Regions from separate parts of the Streptococcus sp. SGI.013 genome, predicted to be linked through region 2. Evidence: riboswitches for the same ligand, from Rfam matches in the RefSeq annotation. Region 2 holds a riboswitch; the other holds the start of a gene.
What was found. Region 2 has a riboswitch for preQ1 ahead of ACQRDX_RS01950 (QueT transporter family protein). Riboswitches for the same ligand answer to the same signal wherever they lie in the genome.
Positions count from the first base shown of each region.

Region 1 (7,784 bases), on a different contig from region 2:
AGTACTATTTTAGATGTTCTAAGAACTTCAAGTAATGAAGGTTACAAGTATTTACGTGATACTTATGGCCCATCTGCTTTATATAACTGGGCAAGAGAAGCAGGCGTGGAAACAAATGTAGTAACTCCACTTTATCCTTATTTGACAGCTCAAGAGCTTTTTGCATTATGGCAAAGAAATTATCAGTTCTTTACAACAAGTAACTATGGAAAACAAGTTGGAACCTGGTTTGAAAACCCAAATCTATCACCTATAAAATCTGTCCTAGGTTTATCTTATAAAACACAATCTAAAGCAGGTTGGATTGGTTATCCTGGCTATCGTGCAGCTAATGATGCAGGAATTGTCTATACTCCAAAAGGTAATTATATTGTTTCTATTATGACAAATGCGGATGGTCGTCTCGGTTTGGTCAACCCGACTGTTTTAGCTTTGAATAGTGTTTACTTTGACATCAAAAAATAAAATGATAAATGAAATGTTTAGTTAGGAGAATTGATGAAAGGATACAGAAAAAACATTTCGCCAGTAAAGCCTTTCTGACTATTTCTATATTGATTATCAAGATGGTTCTACAAAAGGATTTAATCTAGGTCAGTATAACCTCCAAGTTCCAAAAGATAAAGTACAAGTGTCAACAACCTATAGAGGAACAGGTGTCTATGGTGTGACAATCAATCATGTGGTCACTAAGGGAGAAGTGGTCTTTGCAGTTTGGTCTGAAAAAAATGGACAAGATGACTTGAAATGGTATGGTGCAAAAGCAGTTGGTCCAACAACTTATGAAGCAACATTTGATAGTAAGCAGTATGCCGATGCTGGAAATTATATGATCCATGTCTATCAAAAACTGGACGGTAAAATGCAGTTTTTAGCATCAAGTACGCAATATGTTGAACGAAATCGTTATGAAATGCCTGTCTATAGCCAACGAGATGGACGTTGGGGAGGTCTTCAATATGGTTTGTTTAACTTGGCAACAGCTGGTTGCGTGCCAACCGCCTTATCAATGGTTTTCTCATCTCTGACTAACCAGGATATCAAACCAACTACGGTCGCTAATTACCTATATCATCAGACCAATCATTTCAATAAATATTTTATAGGAACGTCTAGTCTTGGAATTTTTGAAGCAAGTAAAAATTGGGGCTTAAATACAACCGTATTAAACAGCCAGTCAGCTTTAGAGAATGCTTTAAAAGAAGGGCATTATGTTGTTGCAGCTGTTCAATATAATAAGTTTGTGGCAACAGGATCTCATGAAATTGTTTTAAAAGGCTACCAAAATGGTCAAACTCTTGTAGCAGATCCTTATACAGGAAAAACAGAGTGGTATCCTGTCAGTCGAATCTTTTTAGAAGCAAGTACAGATAAAGATGATACAGCACATAAAGGCAAACCCTTTATCAAAATTACAGATTAGCTTGAGCTAATGGAATATTTATCGTCTTTTAGTTTACTTTTAGCACTAGGAATGAGCCGAAGGCCTAACTGAAGTTAGATAAGGTGAGTTAACGCAGTAATAAAAGAAAAACTAAATGACAATATAAGAAAATAACATCCCCCTCATCAGTAACTAGGTTGTCTAGGTTTTACAAGAGGGGGATTTTTATATTAAAAAACCTTAGAAAGACTAGTTTCTAAGGTGGTTGCGAGTTATTTTTCTTTTAACAGTTGGAAGTTTAGCTGATCTTTTAGTTGTTTGATGAGAACAAATACAAGCGTTAAACTGACTAGGCGATCGAGATAGTCGGTTAGGATTTGGACTATGATTAAGCTAGTTGTTAGATTCATCCCCATAGCATGAAAGATTTGAGCTAAAAGACTGGAGCCACTTGAGGTGATGCCTTTAAAAAGGACGACAGTTATACTGGCAGAAATAAGTGTTCCAATTAGAGAGATTGGGATGGTTAGGATCGCCAATCGTTTGAGCTCTGCTTTTTTTCTAAACATAAAGCCAGCTAAAAGAACGGTCACAATTGCAACGGGAGCATAGTAAATGGCAAAGATATCTGTTGTCAGCCAACTTAATAGGGCACTTAAAATGGCTGTTAAAGTTCCAAGCCATGGTCCAAATAATATAGCGATAAGAAGACTTCCAACCATGTCAAGATAGATAGGCAGTTTTAGAAAGAGAGCAATGTTACTGCCGACATAGTTAAGGGCAATCGCAAGAGCGATAAAGATAATAAGATGAGTTTTTTGTCTAGTTTTCATAGAAACCTCCGAGATTAAGCTGTAAAATGTCCTGTGAAATGACTTCCTTTGGTTGGTCTAAGATTGTCGTCAAAAAATCTTGCCAAAACCGAAGGCTATCAACTTCTGTTAAGATTTTACTATTGCTGTCTTTTTGATAAAAATGCTGAGCATCAACAATACTTTGTCCCAGTGCGATACCATCTGTGACAATATCAGTGTAGCTGGTAAAACCATGACAAATATTGGGATCAATAAGATAAGCTAGTGCTAGTGGATCATTGATGACACAACCTAAGAGATGTTCATATTTCCAATGAAAGTCGAAGTAAAAGCGAGTGATTTTTTCAATAAAGGCAGTTAGTTCAGAAGGAAACTTTTTTAAGTACTCTAGATGATTTGGGCTAAGAACAATTTTTCGGGTGACATCAAGACCTACCATTTCAACGCATCTTTTAAGGTGCTTGAAAACAAAGTTTGCTGCATGAGGATCACACCAATAGTTGTATTCTGCCACAGGAGAGCAATTGCCATTTGATTTAAAGTTACCTCCCATGCTGATAAAACGAGAGCAGTTTTCGCCCAAATTCTTATTTTTTTCTAAGGCTAAAGCGATATTAGTCAGTGGACCTAAAGCTAGAATGGCGGTGTCTTGTTTTTGCTTAAAGTAATCTGCTAGATAGTCATCTGCCTTGGTGGTCTCAGGTCTTTTATCACAGCTTCGTTTTAAAAAAGTTTCACCCAAACCATCCATACCATGTGTGTCTTGAGCAGAGATAAAGGGACGTTTCAGAGGCGTTTTTGCACCTATATAGATGGGAATGTCTAGTCTATTGACAAGTTCTAAGATGAGGGCACAATTTTCAAATCCAAGCTGACTAGGAACATTTCCGCATACAATGGTAATGGCAACAACTTCTAAATTAGGATGTTTGAGGGCATAGATGAGGGCAAGAGCGTCATCAATACCTGGATCACAGTCGATAATAACTTGTTGTTTCGTCATATTTAACCTTTCTAAGATAAAATTAGGAATAATAAAAAGAGAGAATGAACAGTTTAAATAAGGTTCAATCTCTCTCCCAGTACAGCAAAAAGAAATGGAGCGGGTAAAACCCAATACTCCATAAAAACTAGTTTAATCAAAATGATGATGCGACTTAGTTTTTTATTCTGGGAAGTTTTCGAACCAGTCTAGGATCATTGTCCTAATTTATTTGCATAGATATATTTTACTATTAAATCATTCATCTGTAAAGATGAGATTTGTTCGCTAAATCGTGGAAATTTTCTGACGATTTTGTTAAAATAAAGCTATTAAAGTTAAGGAGAATGATATGGTTAAGACAATTCATACAGACCAGGCCCCAAAAGCAATTGGCCCTTATGTTCAAGCGAAAGTGGCAGGTAACTTGCTATTTGCTTCTGGACAAGTTCCTCTCTCTCCAGAAACGGGCGAGATTATCGGTGAAACAATTGAGGAACAAACCAAGCAGGTTTTAAAAAATATCTCAGCTATTTTAGAGGAGGCGGGAACAGATTTTGATCATGTGGTCAAGACAACCTGTTTCTTAAGTGACATGAATGATTTTGTTGCGTTTAACAGTGTCTATCAGACAGCTTTTAAAGCTGATTTTCCAGCACGATCAGCAGTAGAGGTGGCAAGATTACCTAAGGATGTCAAGGTAGAGATTGAAGTGATTGCTTATCTAGGTTAAAAGGAGAGAAATCTCCTTTTTATTGTTTTTATGACATAGGTTTCAGGTTAGGAATATGTTATAATGGCAATAGTAGATTAAAAGATAGAAGAGGGGAAGTTTCAATGTCTGAACATCAAATCAATCTTGTGATTGTCACTGGAATGAGTGGAGCAGGAAAAACTGTGGCTATCCAGTCATTTGAGGATTTAGGTTATTTTACAATAGACAATATGCCACCAGCGCTCGTACCGAAATTTTTAGACTTAATTGAGCATAGCAGTGACTATGATAAGGTTGCCTTGGTTGTGGATATGCGCAGTCGTCAATTTTTTTCAGAAATTAATAGTATTTTAGATAAAATTGAAAGTAATGATAACATCAACTTTAAAATTCTCTTTTTGGATGCGACAGATGGTGAATTGGTGTCACGTTATAAAGAAACGCGCCGTAGCCACCCTCTAGCCGCAGATGGACGTGTCTTGGATGGCATTGAGTTGGAACGGGAATTACTAGCTCCTTTGAAAAGCATGAGTCAAAATGTTGTGGATACAACAGAATTGACCCCACGTCATCTAAGAAAAACCATTACCGATCAGTTTTCTGCTAAAGAGCAAGTGAATCAATTTCGTATAGAAGTGATGAGCTTTGGCTTTAAATACGGTTTACCTCTAGATGCTGACCTTGTATTTGATGTACGTTTTCTACCTAACCCTTATTACCAAGTAGAGCTTCGTGAAAAAACAGGACTCGATCAAGAAGTCTCAGACTATGTTATGAATCACCCAGAATCAGAAGATTTCTATCAAAACTTAAAAGGCTTGTTGCAGCCGATATTGCCTGGCTATCAAAAAGAAGGAAAATCAGTATTGACCATTGCCATTGGATGTACAGGAGGACAACATCGCAGTGTTGCTTTTGCTAGACGCTTAGCAAATGATTTATCCAAAGATTGGCATGTTAATGAAAGCCATCGTGATAAGGATAGACGTAAGGAAACGGTGAATCGTTCATGAGAAAACCTAAGATAACCATAATAGGTGGCGGAACAGGTATTCCCGTCATTCTTAATAGCCTTCGCCATTTTGATGTGGATTTGACCGCTATTGTCACAGTAGCTGATGATGGAGGGAGTTCGGGTGAACTGCGTAGTGCGATGCAATTAACCCCACCAGGTGATTTGAGAAATGTGTTAGTAGCCATGAGCGACATGCCTAAATTTTATGAGAAAATCTTTCAGTATCGTTTCGCTGAAAATGATGGCGCTTTATCTGGTCATCCTTTGGGAAATCTCATTATTGCAGGTATTTCAGAAATGCAGGGCTCAACTTATAACGCCATGCAGATTTTGACGAAGTTTTTTCATACAACAGGTAAAATCTATCCCTCCAGTGAAAATCCTTTGACCCTCCATGCAATTTTTAAAGATGGTCATGAAGTGGTAGGAGAGAGCCATATTGCTAATTATAAGGGGATGATTGATCATATTTTTGTGACAAATTCCTACAACGATGATGAGCCAACTGCTAGTCGTAAAGTAGTTGAGGCGATTATGGAAAGTGACATGATTGTGTTAGGACCGGGCTCTTTATTTACCTCAATTTTGCCTAATCTTGTGATTAAAGAAATTGGGCAAGCCTTGTTAAAAACCCAAGCAGAAGTTGCTTATGTCTGCAATATTATGACACAATACGGTGAAACTGAGCATTTTACAGATGCAGATCATGTTCGCGTCTTACATGAACACTTAGGACAACCATTTATTGATACAGTTTTAGTCAATATTGAAAAAGTTCCGCAGGCTTACATGGATTCTAATCGTTTTGATGAGTATCTTGTACAGGTTGAACACGATTTTCAAGGACTAAGAAAAGAAGTTCCTCGCGTGGTGTCCTCAAATTTTTTACGTTTAGAAAAAGGCGGAGCTTTCCATCACGGAGACTTGGTGGTTGAGGAGTTGCTTCGGATTATTCAGGTGAGAAAATGACTTTTACCATCAAAGTAAAAGAAGAGCTACTGCAACTGGTTCATCAGGATAAAAGTGAACTTTCTGCCATGATTAAGATGTCTGGAAGTTTAGGATTATCAGGTTCAGGCTTAACGCTTTCTATTACAAGTGAGAATGCAAAAATAGCTCGCCATCTTTATGCCTTACTAGAGAGGTTTTATCACACACAGGCAGAAATTAAATACCATCAAAAGACCAATCTTAGAAAAAATCGTGTTTATACAGTTTTTTTAGAGGAAAATGTTGAGGCTATTTTAGCTGATTTGAAATTAGCTGATTCGTTTTTTGGCATCGAAACAGGGATTGAGCCCGAGATTTTAAATGACGATGAAAAGGGGCGAGCCTATTTAAGAGGAGCCTTTTTGTCCAATGGTAGCGTCAGAGACCCAGAGACTGGTAAGTACCAATTAGAGATTTTTTCAGTTTATTTAGACCATGCGGAAGATTTGGCGAATTTGATGAAAAAATTTATGTTAGATGCTAAGGTGATTGAGCGAAAAAAAGGTGCGATAACGTATTTACAAAAAGCTGAAGATATCATGGATTTTTTGATTGTTATCGGTGCAATGGAAGCTATGTCGGAATTTGAACAGATCAAAATTTTGCGGGAAACCAGAAATGATCTTAATCGTGCAAATAACGCAGAAACAGCCAATATTGCTAAAACTATCACGGCTAGTATGAAAACGATTAATAATATTATCAAAATAATGGACACTGTAGGATTGGATGCTCTTCCTGTTGAACTTCGTCAAGTTGCACAGGTTAGGATTGCTCATCCAGATTATTCTATTCAACAGCTGGCGGATAGCTTAGATACCCCTCTTACCAAGAGTGGTGTTAATCATCGTTTAAGAAAGATTAATAAAATAGCAGAAGAACTATAAGGAGAAAATGATGTGTACCACGATTTTAGTTGGAAAAAAAGCAAGCTATGATGGCTCAACTCTTATCGCTCGAACAGAAGATTCACAAAATGGTGTTTTTACCCCTAAAGCATTTAAAATGGTTTTACCTAATGATCAGCCACGGGATTACCAGTCTGTTTTATCTCGGTTTTCTATCACCTTACCCGATAATCCCTTGGCCTATAGCTCAGTTCCTGATGCGCTAGGTGAAGAAGGGATTTGGGGGCAAGCAGGTATTAATGAAGTTAATGTTGCCATGAGTGCTACAGAAACCTTAACCACTAACAGCCGTGTACTCGGTGCAGATCCTTTAGTTGAAACAGGGATTGGTGAGGAAGATATTTTAACTTTGGTATTACCTTATATCAAGTCTGCGCGTGAGGGTGTTAAGCGTTTAGGAGAACTGCTAGAGGCTTATGGGACTTATGAATCAAATGGTATCGCATTTGCTGATTTGGATGAAATTTGGTGGATGGAAACAGTCGGTGGTCACCACTGGCTTGCTAGACGTGTGCCAGATGATGCTTATGTGGTGGTTGCTAATCAATTAGGGTTGGATCATTTTGAGTTTAATAATACAGATGATTATATGTGTTCGAGTGATTTAAAAGACTTTATTGAAGACTATCACTTGGAATTAAATTACTCTAATGAACATTTTAACCCACGTTATGCATTTGGTAGCCAAAGAGATAAAGATCGTCACTATAACACCCCTCGTACTTGGTTTATCCAAAAATTCTTTAATCCTAGACTAGAACAAGATCCACAAAGCTTCTTTATCCCTTGGAGCCAGAAGTCCTATCGTAAGATTACAGTTGAAGATATTAAGTATGTCTTAAGTGGTCACTATCAAGACACGGTGTATGACCCTTATGGTCCAGAAGGATCAAGTGTCACACAAAGATCGTTTCGTCCTATTGGAATCAATCGTACCAGCCATACAGCGATTTTACAACTTCGTCCAGATTGCCC
Region 1 covers NZ_JBNPOS010000047.1:469-8,252, reverse strand. Annotated here, with positions in the region: partial or broken gene ACQRDX_RS08830 (serine hydrolase) at 1-465, shown strand, start outside; gene ACQRDX_RS08825 (GBS Bsp-like repeat-containing protein) at 632-1,423, shown strand; gene ACQRDX_RS08820 (ECF transporter S component) at 1,657-2,217, opposite strand; gene ACQRDX_RS08815 (nucleoside hydrolase) at 2,207-3,202, opposite strand; PreQ1 riboswitch class I at 3,351-3,395, opposite strand; gene ACQRDX_RS08810 (RidA family protein) at 3,534-3,914, shown strand; gene rapZ (RNase adapter RapZ) at 4,019-4,909, shown strand; gene ACQRDX_RS08800 (YvcK family protein) at 4,906-5,880, shown strand; gene whiA (DNA-binding protein WhiA) at 5,877-6,788, shown strand; gene ACQRDX_RS08790 (C69 family dipeptidase) at 6,796-7,784, shown strand, end outside.
Region 1: another riboswitch for preQ1. It lies ahead of ACQRDX_RS08815 (nucleoside hydrolase); the one in region 2 lies ahead of ACQRDX_RS01950 (QueT transporter family protein).

Region 2 (13,097 bases):
AAAGTGATCAAAGGAAAAGTGATATTAAATCAAATTTCTTTTGAGATTAGTAGTGGTGAATGTGTCGCTTTGATTGGTCCAAATGGTGCGGGAAAAACGACCTTGATGGACTGTTTATTGGGAGATAAGCAACTAAGTGCTGGACAGGTTTTGTTGAACCGAGATAATTCAAAATCTGCTAACAATAAGGCTTCAGTTGCTGTTCTCCCGCAGGAAAATAAGATACCAGAAGATTTAAAAGTGAAAGAACTTTTATCATTCTTTCAAGCTATTTATAAAGATAGTTTGAAAGATGGTGAGATAGATGCTTTACTTTGTTTCTCTGAAGAGCAAAAAAATCAATTGTCACAAAAATTATCAGGGGGGCAAAGGCGTTTGTTAGCGTTTGTTCTTTGCTTGATTGGCAAACCTAAAATTCTTTTTTTAGATGAGCCGACAGCAGGTATGGACACCACTACTCGTCAACGCTTTTGGGGGATTATTGCTGACTTGAAAGAGCAAGGTGTTACGATCTTTTATTCCAGCCATTATATCGAAGAGGTGGAGCATACAGCAGATCGTATCTTGGTGTTGCATCAAGGGAAGTTGTGGCGAGACACGACACCTCATGCTATGCGCAGTGAAGAAAATGAAAAAGAAGTGACTGTTGATCGGCGTTTCTCAGATGTCATTCGACCAGAGTGGGTTTATGATCAGGTCATCAAGCAAGATCGACTTTGTTTTAAAACAAAAGAAATTGAGACCGTTTGGGCTGCCTTACAAGCCAGAGGTTGCCGTATTTCAGATATAGAAGTACAAAATAAAACCCTGCTTAATACTTTATTTGATCAGACAAGGGAGGAGTAATCATGCTACCATTATTAAAAATTGAGGGAATAAAATTATCCAGAAGTTTAGGAACCTTTCTCTTATCTATCGGGATGCCTTTGGTTTTCTTTTTGATTTTTTCATCAACGGTACAACTAGATGATCCAGTAGCTCAAAAAGCCTTTGTGCAATCTTATATGTTGACCATGACAGCTTTTTCGATGTCAGGTTTTGCACTGTTTACCTTTCCTATGATGTTATCAGAGGATCGAAAAAATAACTGGCTGTCTTTTATCGAGCACTCTCCTCTTAGCCTGCCTCGTTATTATCTGTCAAAACTCTTTCGTGTTTATCTTTGTTTCATCTGCTCTATTATGGCTGTCTTTTTAGTTGGTGCTTTAGTAAGAGAGGTGAGTATGACGGGAGAGAGGTGGTTGGTGTCAGCTATTTTACTGCTGATAACCTCTCTCATGTATCTAGCCTTGGGCTTGTTGTTAAGTCTCTTTAAATCTGAGCAAACCATGTCAGTTGTTGCTAATTTGACCTATTTTGTCTTAGCGATTATGGGCGGATCTTGGATGCCGATTAGCCTTTTTCCAGATTGGGTTCAAGAGATTTGTCGTCTGACACCAGGTTATCATGTTAATCATTTAGTTGTCACTTATGCAGAAAAGCATGATTTTATCTGGAAGTCCTTGTTTATTGTGCTGACTTATGCCATAATTTTCTTAGGAACAGCAATGGTGATTCAGAAAAGAAGCGAGGTGAAGTAGCGTGTTTCAGAAAAGAAAAGTTTCGCCCATGTATTTCTTGGGCTTGCTTTTTCTGGTTTTTCCTTTATATTATACGGCTCACTTAGCCATTTATCCTTTTATTGTATTTGCGACGGTACTGTTTGGTGGTGTTTATATCTCACTACTTTATACACAAAACCAAACTTATGAAAAGGTAGCCTGGATTTACCTCTTAGCCTACATTGCTTATATGAGTTTTGCGGGCAATATTCAATTTTCCCTCTTTCTCTTTAATCTCTCAAATCTCTTGACATGGCACTATAGTGAGGATAAGTGGACTTATCGAACGGTGTCTTATGGTATTTTATTAACTAGTTTGTTGATATGGAGTATGGTTGGTCCTTACAGTCTAGATATAACTCTTTTTATGTTTATTCTTCATGCCTTTGCTTTAGCCATGTTTTTTGGTGGACGGATGCAATTGTCTAAGGAAAAAGCAGAGCAAAAACTGCAAGAGCAAAACGCTTCTATCAATCTCTTGATTGCCGAAAATGAACGCAACCGTATCGGACAAGATCTTCATGATACATTGGGTCATGTTTTTGCTACGATGACCCTTAAAACGGAATTAGCCTTAAAGCAATTGGACAAAGGAAATCTTGAGGCGGTTAAAAAGGAGTTATCCGATTTAAATGCAACAAGTAGAAAAAGTATGGTTGACGTCAGAACGATTGTCAATCAACTAAAATATAGAAGTCTCGATGAAGAACTAGAAAGCTTACGACAAGTTTTTGAACTAGCAGAGATTGAGCTGGTAATCAAAAAAGATTATGACAGCCAAAACCTCTCTCCAGTCCTTCAATCTAGTCTAACCATGATGGTACGTGAATTGGCTAATAATGTCATCAAACACGCCTCTGCTCATCGAGCAATACTGAGCCTAGCAGATGAGGGGGATCAGTTGATAGTTGAGATGGCAGATGATGGTCAAGGATTTTCTAGTCAAAGCGAGGATGAACTGCAGTCGCTAAAAAATCGTTTGGCCTTAATCAAAGGAGAGGTAGAGGTTCTCTCACGCCACCATCCAACTTGTGTACGCCTCAGCCTTCCTTTTAGAAAGGAGTAGGAGATGAAATTATTGGTAGCAGAAGACCAATCAATGTTGCGAGATGCTCTTTGTCAACTCTTATTGATGGAAGACGATGTTGACGCTGTTTTTCAAGCAGAAAATGGTCAAGAAGCCATTAGCTTACTAGAAAAAGAAGAGGTAGATGTGGCGATTTTGGATGTTGAAATGCCTAAAATGACAGGTCTAGAGGTCTTAGAGTGGATTAGAGAACATAAAGAGATGAAAGTCGTGATTGTCACAACCTTTAAGCGTACAGGCTACTTTACAAGAGCGCTAAAAGCGCAAGTAGACGCTTATGTCTTAAAAGATCGGTCAACTACAGAGCTGATGACCACTATCCATAAGGTCTTATCTGGTCAGAAAGACTATTCTCCTGAATTGGTTGATGAAATGGCTTTTTCAAGTAATCCCCTCAGCCAAAGAGAAAGAGAGGTTCTACAAGGCATTGCACGAGGCTTGTCCAATCAAGAAATTGCAAAAGAGTTGTTTTTATCAAATGGTACCGTCAGAAACTACGTTACCAGCCTAATGACAAAACTGGATGCCCATAATCGCACAGATGCTCTCTTGATTGCTCAAGAGAAAAATTGGTTATAAAAATAAACAAAAAGAGGATGGGGGTTCCATCCTCTTTAATGCTTATCCTTGAAAATGAGTAGTTTACTGATGATATAATTTAAAACGATAATTAAAACTTGTGCAAATAAGGTTTCAATCGCATTGACGACTTGTAGATTGTGGTTAACAAATTGTCCGATAATTTTGGGGAATCGCTCAACCAACAGATAAGCTAAAACAAGATCTAAGGCCAGTGTTGAGAGTCGTGCCACAAAAAACTTGACAAAGCGCCCCATCCAGCCTGTCCTAACTTGGTTAAAGACGAAATAGTCGTTGGTGAAAAATGCAAAGACAACAGCGGTTATATTTGCAATAACGGCTGAAAGAGTAGCTTGATGTGTGATAGCAAAGAAAGCCATGCGCGTTACCATATAGACAAGGGTTGCTAGAACTCCAAAAAAGAGATATTTAAAAACTTCACTAGATATAAATTTTTTCATAAGGATACTATATCAAAAAAATAAAAAATATGCTATACTAGACAACGTTGCTAGAGCAACCCTTGGTGCTTATTTCCCTTTCACCAAGCATATTAGACGCGGCATGACCGCTAAAGGAGAATTATGAAATTATCAGTAAAAGATCTTACTCAGATTGCCATTGTGGCTGCACTTTATGTTGTATTAACCGTGACGCCTCCCTTAAACGCTATTAGTTATGGAGCATATCAGTTTCGTGTATCTGAGATGTTAAACTTCCTTGCTTTTTATCATCGTAAGTATATTATTGCAGTGACTCTAGGCTGTATGATTGCCAACTTTTTTACCTATGGTTGGTTAGATGTCTTTGTCGGAGGAGGGTCAACGCTATTGTTTGTGACCTTGGGAGTCTATCTTTTTGGACGCTATCGTCAAGAACAATTGTTTAGTGGCTTACTTAACAAAGCCTTTGTTTACTTTTCTTTCTTTTTTGCAGCTTCTATGTTTACCATAGCCTTGGAGTTAAAAGTGATTGCAGGTCTTCCTTTTCTTTTGACTTGGTTTACCACTGCGATAGGAGAGTTAGCTTCACTTTTGATTGGTGCTATAGTGATTGAAAAATTATCTCAACGAATTGATTTTGAGGCTTAAAATTCGCTAAAAAACTTCCAAATTTGGAAGTCTTTTTTATTTTGAAACGGTAAAATATGTTAAAATAAAAGATATGAAGAATCAAATGAAAAAATTGGTGGACCGCTTAAATCAGTACGCCAAAGAATACTATACACTTGACAAGCCCACCGTTTCTGATGCGCAATATGATCAGTTGTATCGTGAATTGGTAGCCTTGGAAGAAGCTTATCCTGATGAGATTTTGCCAGATAGTCCGACTCACCGAGTAGGAGGGCTTGTCTTAGAGGGCTTTAGAAAACATGAACACCTCTATCCTCTGTTTTCATTGCAGGATGCTTTTTCGCGTGACGAATTAGAGGCATTTGATCAAAGGGTGAAAAAAGAATTTCCAAAGGCATCTTACTTAGCAGAATTAAAAATTGATGGTCTATCGATTTCTTTGACCTATACTTCGGGAGTTCTAAGCGTAGGTGCAACACGGGGAGATGGTCGTGTGGGTGAGGACATTACAGAAAACTTAAAACGTGTTCGTGATATTCCTCTTACTCTGACTGAGCCAATCGATATCACTGTACGTGGGGAGTGTTATTTACCAAAAGCTTCTTTTGATAAGATCAACTTAGAGCGTCAAGCCAATGGTGAGGCGGAGTTTGCCAACCCAAGAAACGCTGCAGCAGGGACACTTCGTCAGCTAGATACAGGAGTAGTGGCTAAAAGAAATCTGGCAACTTTCTTGTACCAAGAGGCAGGACCTACAGATCAAGTTAGCCAAGAAGCTGTTTTGCAGCAATTTGAACACTTAGGATTTGAGGTTAATCCCATTCGTCTTGTTTCATCGAATATGGCTGATATTTGGGCTTTTATCCAAGATATTCAAAATAAACGAGATCAACTGCCTTACGATATTGACGGCATCGTGATTAAAGTAAATGACTTAGCTATGCAAGAGGAGCTAGGATTTACTGTTAAAGCCCCACGTTGGGCCGTAGCTTATAAATTTCCTGCTGAAGAAAAGGAAGCAGAAATCTTATCAGTGGATTGGACTGTTGGACGAACAGGTGTTGTCACACCAACCGCTAATCTTACGCCGGTACAGTTAGCAGGGACAACAGTAAGTCGTGCCACGCTACACAATGTGGATTATATTGCAGAAAAAGATATCCGCATCGGAGATACGGTAGTGGTGTATAAAGCAGGCGATATTATCCCAGCAGTTTTAAATGTGGTCATGTCTAAGCGTGCTCAACAGGAACCTATGTTGATTCCGCAGCAATGTCCATCTTGTCAAAGTCAGCTACAACATTATGAGGATGAGGTCGCTCTGCGCTGTATCAACCCACTTTGTCCTAGTCAAATTTTAGCACGTCTAGAACATTTTGCGAGTCGAGATGCGATGAATATCGTTGGTTTAGGTCCATCAGTAATGGAAAAACTTTATCAAGCTGGTTTGATTCATGATGTGGCAGACCTTTATCAATTAAAAGTTGAAGATTTCTTGCAACTAGATGGTGTTAAGGAAAAATCTGCTCAGAAGTTTTATGATGCGATTCAATCTTCTAAAGCCAATTCTGCTGAAAAGTTATTATTTGGTTTAGGGATTCGCCATGTTGGTGCCAAGGTCAGCAAGCAACTTTTGGAGGAATTTGGGTCTATTTCAGTACTGGTTCAAGCTGAAAAAGAAAAGATTGCTGCAATTGATGGTTTAGGGATGGCTGTTGCGGAGTCTTTAGCAACTTATTTTGCAACACAAGGTAGTCAAACACTCTTAGAAGAACTAGAAGAAGTAGGGGTTAATCTCACTTACTTAGGACAAAAAGTAGCCAGTGATGCCATGCTTTCAGGTTTAACTGTTGTCTTGACTGGGAAGTTGACCACACTAAAAAGAAGTGAAGCTAAGGACAAACTAGAACGTTTAGGAGCTAAGGTCACATCTAGTGTTTCTAAAAAGACAGACCTTTTAGTAGCAGGAATAGATGCTGGTTCAAAGCTTGAAAAAGCACAGAGTCTTGGCATTGAGATTCGTGATGAATCATGGTTAGCAAGTCTTTAAGTATCGAGGAAAATAAATGAAAAAACATAGATTACGTGCTCGTTTGATTTATAACCCAACATCGGGCAAGGAATTGATGAAAAAAAGTGTGGCAGATGTTTTAGATATTTTGGAAGGCTTTGGTTATGAAGCCTCTGCTTTTCAGACAACCCCTGAGCCTCATTCAGCTATGAAAGAGGCTAATCGTGCGGGTTTAGCTGGTTTTGATTTAGTTATTGCTGCTGGTGGGGATGGCACCATCAATGAGGTGGTATCTGGCATTGCACCGTTAGACAAACGCCCAAAAATGGCAATCATCCCAATGGGGACAACTAATGATTTTGCTCGTGCTTTAAAGGTTCCAAGGGGGAATCCTATTGAAGCTGCCAAATTGATTGGGAAACAACAAACCATTTTAATGGATATTGGTCAGACAGACCGAGGAAAATATTTTATTAATATTGCCGCGGCAGGCAGTTTGACAGAGCTAACCTATAGCGTTCCTAGTCAGCTTAAAAGTGTATTTGGCTATTTAGCTTATTTGGTTAAAGGGGCAGAGCTCTTGCCTAGGGTGCAAAATGTACCTGTCAAAATTTTTCATGACCATGGTGTTGTTGAAGATGAAGTCTCTATGATTTTTGTGGCCTTGACAAATTCAGTAGGGGGATTTGAAACCATTGCTCCTGATGCTAAATTAGATGATGGAAAGTTCACTTTAATTCTAGTAAAAACCGCTAATCTGATTGAACTGACCCATATCATTGGTTTGATGTTAAATGGTGGACGACATATTAGTCATAGTAAATTAGAATATATTAAGACATCTTATTTGAGGATTGAACCCCAGGATCCAAAAGCGCGTCGTCTAATGATTAATTTAGATGGTGAGTATGGAGGAGATGCACCTGTTGAATTAAGAAATTTAAATAATCATATCGAATTTATCGCCAATACCGATGAGATTGCTGATGATGCGATTACTCTAGATACAGAGGAATTAGCAATGGAGGCGATTGCACAAAAATTTGTTCGTGAAGTCGAATATTTGGATGAAAAGATAGAGATGAAAGAGGTTGATGAGGATGGAAAACCAAGTAATACTACATTATCATAGCCAATCAGGCTCATACTTTGATTATAGTGTCTGGCAGTGGATAGAAGGTGAAAATGGGTGGGATAGCCATTTTGCCCGCTTTGATTCTTTTGGGATTGTTGCTAACCTTTCTTATCCAGCACAGCATCATTTAAGCGATGTTTATTTGATGGTGAAAAATTCAGATTGGTCCAAAAAAACACAGGATTATTGTATCCATAGAGATTATGGGATTGCAAAGGCTGAGGTTTGGATTGTTGAGGGGGATGATACTGTTTATTATTCCAGACAAGCGGCGGTAACCAGTCATCATTATCGTTTTCGTCAACCACATGCTTTTGATATGGCCTTACACAGCTATCGATTTGATCGTAAATGGGGCTATTCGGGATGGCTAGGGTTTTCTTATCAGAAGGAACAGACGGAATTTAGGCTATGGGCTCCGACAGCTCAAAGAGTAGAATTGATTTTATATAGTTCTACAGATGATAAATCTAGTGTTGAGCGTGTTGTTAAAATGGAGCGTGGGCATGCTGAAAATTGGGAAGATCATACACATAATACTCACGGTGTTTGGTTTACGACAGTTTCAGATGATTTAAATTATAGGGCTTATTGCTACCGTGTCTATTACCGAAAACGAACTTTTAGAGACACAAGAGACCCTTATGCTATTGCAACCACTGCAAATGGTAGAAGATCTATTGTCATTGATAAAGCGGATTTAGTGCCAGAAGGTTTTTCAGTCAAGCATGGTGCAGAGGCGACATGGCGTTTAGCCAATCCTAACCAAGCGGTTATTTATGAGATGCATGTCAGAGATTTTACAAAGTCTGAGACCTCGGGTGTTCGATTGGAGAATCGTGGTAAGTTTTTAGGTGCTATCGAAACAGGGACTAAGAATATTTATGGGGATAAAACTGCCTTTGATTATGTCAAGCAGTTAGGCATTAATTATGTTCAGTTTCAGCCATTATTTGATCATCACCAGATAATTGATGAAAATGGTGATTATGCTTATAATTGGGGATACGATCCAGAAAATTATAATGTTCCCGAAGCGAGTTTTACTTCAAATCCTCATGCCCCTTCTGTCCGTATTTTAGAGTTAAAACAGATGATTCAAGCCTATCATGATGCTGGAATTGGCGTCATCATGGATGTGGTTTATAATCATACTTATTCTTCTCGAGATTCTGCTTTCCAACTATCCGTTCCTGATTATTACTATCGTATGAATCCAGACGGCTCTTTCCAAAATGGAACAGGCGTTGGTAATGAAACGGCTAGTGAGAAAGAGATGTTTAGAAAATATATGATCGACTCCATTTTATATTGGATTGAGGAGTATAATATTGACGGCTTTCGTTTCGATCTGATGGGGATACATGATGTGGAAACGATGAATGCGATTAGAAAGGCTGTAGATGCTATTGATCCTAATATTCTTCTTTATGGAGAAGGTTGGGATATGGGAACAGGCCTCATGCCAGAAGATAAGGCTAAAAAAGGAAATGCCTCTCAGATGCCAAGAATTGGCTTCTTTAATGATGATCAAAGGGATGCTGTTAAAGGAGCGGAAGTTTATGGAGACTTCAAAAAAGGTTTTGTTTCTGGAGAGGCAACAGAAGATAAAGTGGCTAAAGCTATTTTGGGAAGTGGTGAGTTATCTCCTTATCTAACGCCAAGTCAGGTCTTAAATTATGTAGAAGCCCACGATAATTATAATTTAAACGATCTTTTCTTAGAGCTCAATCCTGATGATAATCAAGATGTCCATATTAGACGTGTAGAAGTCGCAACAGCTATGAATCTTTTGATGCAAGGGATGAGCTTTATGGAGTTGGGGCAAGAATTTTTACGCACCAAACTCTTTCCAACAGGTGAAAATGCTGAGTTGACTCAAGAAGATAAAGAGCGAGCGATGAATAGTTACAATGCTCCAGACCAAGTGAACCAAGTCAATTGGAATAATGTGACTATTTATAAAGCCAGTATTGAGTTTATCCGTCAGATTATTCAACTGAAAACAAGCGTTAGTGGCTTTTCTTATCAAACATTTGATGATATTTTAAACCATGTTTATGTTGAAACTGCAGAACATGGTTCAGGATTTATTAGTTTCACAACTAAAGATGAGCGTTCTTTTAAAATAATTTTCAATATTATTGGAAAAAACGTGAAAATTAGCATGACAGACCATGAAAAATATGATATACTAGTGACAAATGAAAAGCGCTTACAACAAAGCGCACTATCGCTAGAGCCGTTAACAGTAGTGGTCTTTGAAAAGAAAAAATAACCTGATATTGTTTTCAGGTTATTTTTGTTTACTTTCAATTTTCAGAAAATTAGCTATATTGAATACGGTTACACATGAAAGGGTGATGGAATGGATACACAAGAAGCGTTGTGGACTTTTGGTATTGGAGAAAATTATCAGGCACAGGATTATTTTGGTTGTCATTTAGCCGAGGATGGAAAGCACCATGTTTTTAGAGTTTGGGCACCAAATGCTAAAGCAGTTTCGGTCATTGGTGATTTTACCAATTGGGGAGAAAATCCACTTCCTATGACGCCTAATGATGCTGGTGTCTGGGAAGTAGAAACAGACCTAGCGAATGAAGGACAGATTTATAAGTATTTGGTGACACGTGCTAGTGGTCATGTAGTTGAAAAGATTGATCCCTTTGCAGTATATTTTGAAAAACGGCCAGGAACAGGGGCAGTGATTAAACATCTAAAACCTAAAAAATGGAAAGATGGACTATGGTTAGGAAGAAGGAGGCGTTTAGGGTTTAAACAGCGTCCCGTTAATATCTATGAGGTTCATGCAGGGTCATGGAAAGTTCATGAAGATGGTCGTCCTTATAATTTTGAAGAATTAAAAGAGGAGTTGATTCCATATCTAGTTGATATGCATTATACTCATGTTGAGTTTATGCCCTTGATGGCTCATCCTCTGGGAATGAGTTGGGGCTATCAGCTGATGGGGTATTTTGCTTTTGAATCAACCTATGGTACTCCTGAACAGTTCCAAGATTTTGTTGAAGCTTGCCATCTTCATAATATTGGTGTTTTGGTTGATTGGGTACCAGGACACTTTACGATTAACGATGATGCTTTAGCCTATTTTGACGGGACACCCACTTTTGAGTATCAAGATCATGATCGCGCCCACAATTATGGTTGGGGAGCCTTGAACTTTGATTTAGGGAAAAATCAAGTCCAATCATTTTTAATCTCAAGTGCTAAATTCTGGATTGATACTTACCATATTGATGGGATAAGGGTTGATGCTGTCAGTAACATGCTTTATTTAGATTATGATAGTGGTCCTTGGAAACCCAATAAAGATGGGGGTAATCGCAATTACGAGGGATTTGGATTTTTACAAAAATTAAATCGTGTCATAAAAGGTTATTATCCAGATGTGATGATGATTGCTGAGGAAGCAACAGCGGCGACAAGCATTACAGGTCATCAAGAAGATGATGGTTTAGGGTTTGATTATAAATGGAATATGGGATGGATGAATGATATCCTAAAATTCTATGAGGAAGATCCTGTTTATCGTAAGTATGACTTTAATTTGGTTACCTTTAGCTTTATGTATCTGTTTAGTGAAAATTTTGTTTTACCATTTTCACATGATGAAGTTGTACATGGTAAGAAAAGCATGATGCATAAAATGTGGGGGGATCGTTATAATCAATTTGCAGGACTTCGCAATTTATATACCTATCAAATCTGTCATCCTGGTAAAAAACTTCTTTTTATGGGAAGTGAATTTGGACAGTTTTTAGAATGGAAATATGATGAAAGTTTAGAGTGGTCTAATCTTGAAGATGAGATGAATGCCAAAATGAAAGAGTTCACATCTACTTTGAATCAGTTGTACAAAGACCATAAAGTACTTTGGCAAATTGATGATTCTTATGATGGTATAGAGATTATTGATGCAGATAATCGTGACCAAAGTGTCCTATCATTTATCCGAAAAAATGAGAAGGGTGATCTCTTAGTGTGTGTCTTTAATATGGTTCCTGTTGAGCGAAAAGATTTTACCATAGGTCTTCCTCAAGCAGGGATTTACGAAGAGATTTTAAATACAGAACGGGAAGAATTTGGTGGTGTTTGGAAAGAAAATAACCCTATCACTCGAACTCAAAGAGGGTCTTGGAAACACTACGATCACACATTAAGCTTTACACTTCCAGCGCTTGGGGCAAGTATCTGGAAAATTAAACGTCGTTTAAAAAAATAATAAATTCTTGGAAGGAAGAACTAGATGAAGAATGAAATGTTAGCACTAATCCTTGCTGGTGGTCAAGGAACACGTCTTGGGAAATTGACACAAAGTATTGCTAAGCCAGCTGTTCAATTTGGTGGACGTTATCGCATTATTGATTTTGCCTTGTCCAACTGTGCCAATTCAGGTATTAACAATGTTGGTGTCATCACACAATACCAACCCTTAGCCCTTAATAGTCATATCGGTAATGGATCAGCCTGGGGGCTTGATGGTATTGATTCTGGTGCAACGATTTTACAGCCTTATTCCGCTACAGAAGGAAATCGTTGGTTTCAGGGAACTAGTCATGCTATCTATCAAAATATTGACTATATTGATAGTATTGATCCAGAATATGTGTTAATCCTATCAGGTGACCATATTTATAAAATGGATTATGATGATATGCTACAAACGCATAAGGACAATTTAGCTAGCTTAACAGTTGCCGTTATCGATGTTCCATTAAAAGAAGCTAGTCGTTTTGGAATTATGAACACTGATGCTAGCGATCGTATCGTTGAATTTGAAGAAAAACCAGCAGAGCCTAAATCAACAAAGGCTTCTATGGGAATCTATATTTTCACTTGGAAACGTCTTCGTGAAATGTTAGTAGATGCTGAGAAAAATACTATTGATATGTCTGACTTTGGACAAAATGTCATTCCAGCTTATATTGACTCTGGTGAACGAGTTTACACTTATAACTTCAACGGCTATTGGAAAGATGTAGGGACAATCGAATCCCTATGGGAAGCCAATATGGAGTATATTGCTGTTGATAATGAGCTAGATAGTCGTGATCGTTCTTGGAAAATCTACTCTAAAAACCAAATTGCACCACCAAACTTTATTACAGCTGAAGCAGAAGTGAAAGATTCTCTGGTTGTTGATGGCTGCTTTGTATCAGGGAAGGTGGAACATTCTATCTTATCTACAAATGTTCAGGTTAAAGAAGGCGCAGAGATTAAAGATAGCTTTATCATGAGTGGTGCTAAGATTGGAGCGGGTGCTAAAATTACACGTGCCGTCATTGGTGAAGGCGCAGAAATTGGTGAGGGTGTTGTCATTGATGGCACAGAAGAAGTACAAGTCGTTGGATATAATGAGGTAGTGGGGGTACCAAATGAAGATTGATAAATATTCTGCAATTTTAGGAAACACAGTTGGTTATCATGATATGGGGGACTTAACGGCAAATCGTCCTCTTGCTAATCTTCCTTTTGATGGGAAATATCGTTTGATTGACTTTCAATTATCAAATCTTGCAAATGCTGGTATCCGAAGTGTTTACGGTATCTTCCGTGGTCAAAATATCCGTTCAATTTTTGATCATATTCG
Region 2 covers NZ_JBNPOS010000004.1:81,760-94,856, reverse strand. Annotated here, with positions in the region: gene ACQRDX_RS01975 (ABC transporter ATP-binding protein) at 1-846, shown strand, start outside; gene ACQRDX_RS01970 (ABC transporter permease) at 849-1,580, shown strand; gene ACQRDX_RS01965 (histidine kinase) at 1,582-2,667, shown strand; gene ACQRDX_RS01960 (response regulator transcription factor) at 2,671-3,267, shown strand; gene ACQRDX_RS01955 (GtrA family protein) at 3,303-3,728, opposite strand; PreQ1 riboswitch class II at 3,757-3,854, shown strand; gene ACQRDX_RS01950 (QueT transporter family protein) at 3,849-4,358, shown strand; gene ligA (NAD-dependent DNA ligase LigA) at 4,432-6,390, shown strand; gene ACQRDX_RS01940 (diacylglycerol kinase family lipid kinase) at 6,407-7,483, shown strand; gene pulA (type I pullulanase) at 7,452-9,764, shown strand; gene glgB (1,4-alpha-glucan branching protein GlgB) at 9,855-11,729, shown strand; gene ACQRDX_RS01925 (glucose-1-phosphate adenylyltransferase) at 11,754-12,893, shown strand; gene glgD (glucose-1-phosphate adenylyltransferase subunit GlgD) at 12,883-13,097, shown strand, end outside.